Regions from separate parts of the Exiguobacterium sp. s143 genome, predicted to be linked through region 2. Evidence: a T-box and tRNA genes for the amino acid it is inferred to sense, from the RefSeq annotation. Region 2 holds a T-box; the other holds one or more tRNA genes.
What was found. The T-box of region 2 lies ahead of ileS (isoleucine--tRNA ligase). A T-box ahead of a tRNA ligase gene usually reads a tRNA of that ligase, here a tRNA-Ile.
Positions count from the first base shown of each region.

Region 1: it encodes a tRNA-Ile, which carries the amino acid that the T-box ahead of ileS (isoleucine--tRNA ligase) is inferred to sense. The anticodon was not compared.

Region 1 is NZ_JACSMX010000002.1:201,993-205,419, reverse strand. Features, by position in the region: gene KNQ03_RS09270 (superoxide dismutase) at 1-97, opposite strand, end outside; gene KNQ03_RS09265 (alpha-amylase) at 191-1,651, opposite strand; tRNA gene KNQ03_RS09260 (tRNA-Ile) at 1,768-1,841, opposite strand; tRNA gene KNQ03_RS09255 (tRNA-Met) at 1,853-1,926, opposite strand; gene KNQ03_RS09250 (Na/Pi cotransporter family protein) at 2,055-3,427, opposite strand, start outside.
Region 2 is NZ_JACSMX010000001.1:44,439-47,865, forward strand. Features, by position in the region: gene KNQ03_RS00280 (hypothetical protein) at 235-1,149, opposite strand; gene KNQ03_RS00285 (GNAT family N-acetyltransferase) at 1,259-1,810, opposite strand; T-box leader at 1,895-2,140, shown strand; gene ileS (isoleucine--tRNA ligase) at 2,197-3,427, shown strand, end outside.

The DNA of each region.
Region 1 (3,427 bases), on a different contig from region 2:
GGTGTTTCGTGTGGTGAATCTCCATCGTACGAGCATCGATATGTGGCTCAAGCGCATCATAAGCGTAGCCGAGTTCTGGTAATTCAAATTTTGACATGTTCATGTCCCCCTTTGTGCTATTTTCGAAAACTTCAATACCCTTTAAGACTAGCAAAAGAACCTGTGTTGACGCAAGTCAAGACCCTCGGATTTACTTGACTTCTCGTGGAGCAAAAACTGAGACACCACCACCTGGAACTGGGAAGACACCAAATCCTTCATCGTCGATCACGACAGGGTGATCTTGATGGTTCGTATAGTCGAACCATTCTTGGCCTGCCCGTTCTTCACCAACGAACATCCGTTTTTCACACATATCGGCATTCGACAATAAGACCGCACAGCCAGAGTTCTCAATTTCCTCAACTCCACGACGAACCCAACCGACACAATGTGGATCATCGAGATAATCTTCTTGCTCACCATATGCTTTGTGATACCGTGCATAGAGTAAAGCATCGATCATTTCTTTTTTCCCTTCTACCGGATGTGGTCCTTGCACTCCATAATAGTCACCGTAGAAGACACATGGGTAACCGTCTTTACGAAGTAAAATCGCCGCGTAAGCGTGTTGTTTGAACCAGTCATCCACCCACGACTCAAGTGATTCCCCCGGTTGAGAATCGTGATTGTCGACGAACGTGACGGCATTCGTCGGGTGTGATTCGACAAGGGTATCTGCAAACAATGTCGTCATATCAAACTCCTGTCCCAGCTTCGAAGCTTCATGGAACTTATAATGAAGCGGAACATCGAACAAATCGATCGTATAGTCGACGCTATCAAGGAAATGACGACAATCATCGAGATCTGATTTCCAGAACTCACCGACCATATAGAAGTCACCTTCACTTTTTTCAATCATTGATTTTGCGAATTCATGAACGAATTCATAGTTGATATGTTTGATGGCATCGAGTCGGAAACCTTGGCAATCAATTGTTTCTTGGAACCAATGTCCCCAGCGGATCATTTCTTCTCGGACTTCCGGGTGATTATAATCGATGTTCGCGAACATCAAATAGTCATAGTTTCCGAATTCATCATCGACTTGATCATTCCAATCTTTATTTTTACCGGAAATTTTAAAGACACCCGTCTTTTCTTCACGGGCATCAAAATCCGTTCCATTGAAAAATTCATGTGTCCAGATGAAATCTGAATATTTTCCGTTACGTCCTGGGAACGTAAACTTCGTCCAAGCTTCGATTTCAAACTCTTCTGAAATTTCTTTCGAACGATCTTCCGGATGGACTTCGACGACATTGATCGTCTCGAGTTCATCGGCTGCTGCTTTATGGTTCATGACGACATCAGCGTAAACAGCGATATCGTTCTCCCGAGCAACCTGGATCGCTTCGACGAGTTCATCTTTCGTACCGTATTTCGTACGGACCGTTCCTTTTTGATCAAATTCGCCTAAATCATAGACGTCATAGATGCCATATCCTGTATCTTCATCCGATTGACCTTTTGACGCCGGTGGAATCCACACGGACGTGATGCCGGCAGCACGTAATTCAGGCGCCCGCTCTTTCAAGCGTTGCCAGTGCTTCCCATCATTCTCTACATGCCACTCAAAAAACTGCATCATCGTATGGTTACGTTCCATCTCTCTTCGCTCTCCCTTAGTTACTATAGTATGAATATTATTACAATATCTTTACTATTCCCCGGGGGAACAAAAATAAACGCTTCCCGTTTTTCAACGAGAAGCGTTCTACTGAATGGACCCTGCAGGGCTCGAACCTGCGACCGGACGGTTATGAGCCGTCAGCTCTAACCAGCTGAGCTAAGGGTCCTTAAGTAATAGTAGCGGCGGAGGGAGTCGAACCCACGACCTCACGGGTATGAACCGTACGCTCTAGCCAGCTGAGCTACACCGCCATGATGTATGTTTCTTACTCTTACTAGATTACGAGATGTGGCGAAACTTGTCAATATGCTATTTCAAAAAAATAAACAGCTGATTTCATTTTTTTGAAATCAGCCGTCATAAGAAAATCGTATTTCACTTAGTTCGTTAAAGCCGTCCGCTGTTCAAGGACGAGATCCGTGATGTTGACAGCGTGATCGCCAATTCGTTCGAGGTTTGACAAGAGATCGACGAAGATCATCCCTGCTTGTCCCGTACATTCGCCAGCGTTAACACGAAGGACGTGATGCTTCCGGAATGACCGTTCGAGTGCATCGAGTTTACCTTCGAGTTCTAGAACTTTGCGAGCTCGTGTGACATCATCCTCTTCGACAGCGCGTACGGCACAATCGACGATTTCTTGCGTCAAGGCATACATGTCATCAAGCTCTTTCTTCGCAGCTGATGTGAACTGAATTCGGTTGACGATTTGGAAATCGACTAATTCAACGATGTTTTCGACGTGGTCACCGATTCGTTCGAAATCATTGACAGCGTGCATCAGTAACGAGTGTTCATTTGATTCACGCTCTGATAAATCATGTGCCGCTACTTTAACGAGATAACTCGTGACTTCTGTATTTAAATGGTTGATCGCATATTCAATCTGCTCTGATTCTGAAACATCTTTCTTATCATGCGATTGCGTGTAACGGTGCGCTTTTGCAAGTGCGTCTTTCGAGAATTCTCCCATTCGCAATACTTCGAGCTTTGCTTGATTCAAAGCAAGTGCCGAAGATTGGTTCAAGATGTTCTGATCGAGATGACGCGGTTTCGAATCAATCGTCGTATCCGTACCCGGTACGATTTTTTGTACAAGCCATGCGATTTGCGCAATGAACCAACATTGAATCAACGTATTGACGACATTGAATGTTCCATGTGCAAAGGCGATTTGCATTTTTGGACCTAAATCAAGCGCGCCTGTGATCGACGTAATGAAGCTTGAGAAGATTGGTAATGCAATCAGGAACAATACTGTTCCGATAATGTTGAAGATGACGTGTGCCGCTGCTGTCCGTTTAGCTGCAATCGACGCACCAAGTGCTGCAAGTACTGCTGTGATCGTTGTTCCGATGTTATCACCGAACAAGACCGGAAGTGCCGCTTTGATATCGATCATGCCACCAGCGTACAACTCTTGTAAGATGCCGATCGTTGCTGACGACGACTGGACAAGAACAGTAAAGATCGTTCCGACGAATACACCAAGCAATGGATTATCCGACATCGATACCGTCAACTCACGGAACCAGACACTTGACTCAAGTGGAGCCATTCCGTCGCCCATCAATGTCAAACCATAGAACAATGCACCGAAGCCAAAGAAAATCTGTCCGATGTATTGAACCCGTTCTTTATTGAAGAAGAAGATCAAGAAAGCACCAATTGCGATTGCTGGAAGCGCAGCTTCCTTGACGTTAAAGCCGATGATGAAAGCCGTAATCGTTGTTCCGATGTTAGCCCCCATGA
Region 2 (3,427 bases):
ACATTTACTATATTATATGGAATGTGCCTGCTGCACCATGCACGAAAAGCGATTGAGCTCGCTCCACTAGGTGTTGCTTATTATGAATTTATCTTGTTTTTTGAGGGCAATCCCATGTCTATCTGTTTAAAGAAGAAATAACTGATACCCACAAACGAATCAAAGAATTGCATAAATGATGAAAAAAAATACCTAGATGAGATGACTAATAATCTCTTCTAGGTATTTTTTTTATTATTTTGTCAGTACAGGTGAAATCAATGTAGTAACTGTACTGTTTCCTTCTGCAGTTACACGAAGATTCGCCACACCCGTGACATCAATATCAAAGTCTATTTCATCCGCGCCATATACAACATCATAGCGACCGAGTTCTTTTCCGTTATTGTCGGAGAATACAAGTGTCATTTCATCTTCTGGACTCGCATAGTTCAAGTCACTCGAACTTTTTGTCAAAGCTTGTTCAGTCAAAAGGGACAGTTGACCAGATAATTTTTTATATTTTCGATCAAGACTAAAAGTAGCATATTCATCATTGAAGAACCCTGATAAGATTACGTTTTGATTATTTAGTTTACCATTCGCTAAAATGGATTGATTTTTTTCAATCGATTCAAACGATGAAGAGGCGATATGGATCGATGAAAGTGATGTACCTGAAAGTGGTGTTCCGACTTCATAAGCGGTGGAAGTCTCGATTAGAGGTAATCCTGAAAGGTCTGCTAACAATTGTAATGGTACGTATGGCGTTTTACCAAGCATCAACAAACTTTCTGTATTTTTGTACTTACCAGTTACGACTGCTCCGTCTGTGACAAGTGATTTTGAAGATGCGAGAAGGCGATACCCAGTCGAAAGCTCTTTGATCTTCTTTTTGTTCCCTTCGTTCTCGATTTGAAGATTCTTGTACTTAGTATCAAGTGATTTATAAGACTTTGAGAGGCTCGTGTGCTGTCCTTGTAACGTCTTATAAGCGTTTTCCGACTTTTTTGTTTTTTTCTTTTCGTCGGCTAGTTGTTTTTGGAGTGCTGCTTTTTCCTTTTTCAGTTTAGCCACTTCTTTTGAACTTGAACTTGCTTCAACGATTGATGTCTGCATGACACCGAATGCTAATGATGATACAAGACCTGCTGCGATCCATTTCTTCAAGATGGTTCCCCCTTAAATGACAAAAATGATTTCTTACACCTAACAGTATATTCCAATATCACCTTTTTAGATTTCAATCATTTTGAAATGAAGGGAATGTTTTTATAGATTAAATTTGAAACCAATCACTTCGCAATATCGAGTACATATACAAATCATCGAATTGTCCACGCGTTTTCTCATATTGACGAAGCAACCCTTCACGCTGGAATCCGAGCCGTTCAAGCAATCGTTGCGAAGCGGTGTTTGCTGGTAGGACAAGTGCTTCGATCCGGTTGAGCGAAAGTTCTGTAAAGCCATATTCGATGAGCGCAAGCGATGCTTCCTTCGCGATGCCTTGTCCCTGATAGGCAGGGCTCAACTCAAACCCAAGTTCTGCCCGCTGATGGCGTTCCGCTTGATTCAAGAAACCGCAACTGCCGATGATGACATCGTCTTCTTGTAATGCGATCCCGAACCGGATACCCGTTCCATCTCGACGAATTGAGGCATACCAGTCAATCTCTTCAAGCGCGTCTGCTTCTGATTGAAAGGCGGCGAGTCCCATCTGTTTGACGACGTGTTCGTCTGATAAATAGGCTAGGACACTCGTAGCATCTTCGGGTAACACTTCGCGTAAGACGAGACGATCCGTTTTAAGCGTTGGGAAAGTATGTAACATTCAAAAAACTCCTTTGCAAGAAAATGTAAAAAGTTATTGTGCAGTGTTTAAGGCATATGGTAAGATTCTCCACAACAAGAGCATATCATTTCGTTGACGAGAAAGAGTAATGATTGTCCCTCTGCCTTACAGAAAACCGGGATTGCTGAGAACCGGTAGCCAGATCAATCATGAAGATCCTCTCTGAGAAGTCACGCTGAACCATTCAGTAAGCGTGACCGGGTGTCCACCGTTACATGGAATGCACATGATAGTGTGCAACTAAGTGCTGTCGAGAACGAGTATTCTCGACGGAATATGGGTGGTATCGCGGTGAAGTCCGTCCCTGTCAAAGGGGGCGGACTTTTTTGTATTCTCTTAGTTACTGACAAAGGAGCGAACAAGAGATGACGTCACAAAACCAAGCAGAAACCGTACAACAACGCGAGGCGCGTGTCCGAAACAGATGGAAACAAGACCAGGTCTTCGCACGATCGATTGAGCAACGCACGGAAGCGGAATTCGTATTCTACGAAGGACCGCCGACTGCGAACGGTTTACCCCACGTCGGTCATGCGCTCGGACGAACCGTCAAGGATACCGTCGCCCGCTATAAGACGATGAAAGGGTTCCGGGTCGAGCGAAAAGCTGGCTGGGATACGCATGGACTACCGGTCGAACTCGGTGTCGAGAAACAACTCGGAATCTCCGGCAAACAAGCGATCGAAGACTATGGTGTTGAAGCATTCATCGCACGCTGTAAGGAAAGTGTCTTCTCCTACGAAGCACAGTGGCGCTCCTTCACGGAAAAACTCGGCTACTGGGTCGATATGGATGACCCTTACGTGACGATGGAGGACGAGTATATCGAAAGCGTCTGGCATATCCTCGGGACGATCCATGACAAAGGCTGGTTGACGAAGGGACACCGTGTGTCACCGTATTGTCCGAGCTGTCAGACATCACTCAGTTCCCATGAAGTCGCGCAAGGCTATCAGGACGTGACGGACTTATCGGCGACGGTCAAACTTCCGATCGTCGGTATGGAGCAGACGTTTCTACTTGCATGGACGACGACACCGTGGACGTTACCGGCAAACGTCGCGGTGGCGGTTCATCCGGAATTGACGTACGTCACGGTAGCGTTTGAAGGAGAGCGATTCATTGTCGCAAAAGCGTTAGTCGCTGAACTGTTCTCAGAATCCGTCGAGGTCGTATCCGAACAGCTCGGTGCGGAACTCGTCGGTTTGCGTTATGAACCACCGTTTGATTTCGTGACGCCAGAGAATGGTCATACGGTCGTCGGGGCGTCCTTCGTCCAAGCAACGAGCGGAACCGGACTTGTCCATCTTGCTCCAGCATACGGGGAAGAAGATTACCGGGTCGTCCGGGAAAACGGTCTGTCGTTCGTTAATGTCGTCGATGCTGCTGGCTGTTACACGGATGCCGTTCCATCACTCGTTGGTCGATTCGTCAAAGAGTCAGACGTCGCGATCATCCAGCTGCTTGCTGAACGGGGACGCTTGTTTGCGAAAAAACGCTATACGCACAGCTATCCGCATTGTTGGCGATGTGACTCACCACTGCTCTATTACGCACAAGACAACTGGTTCATCGAGACGACAGCCGTCAAGAAAC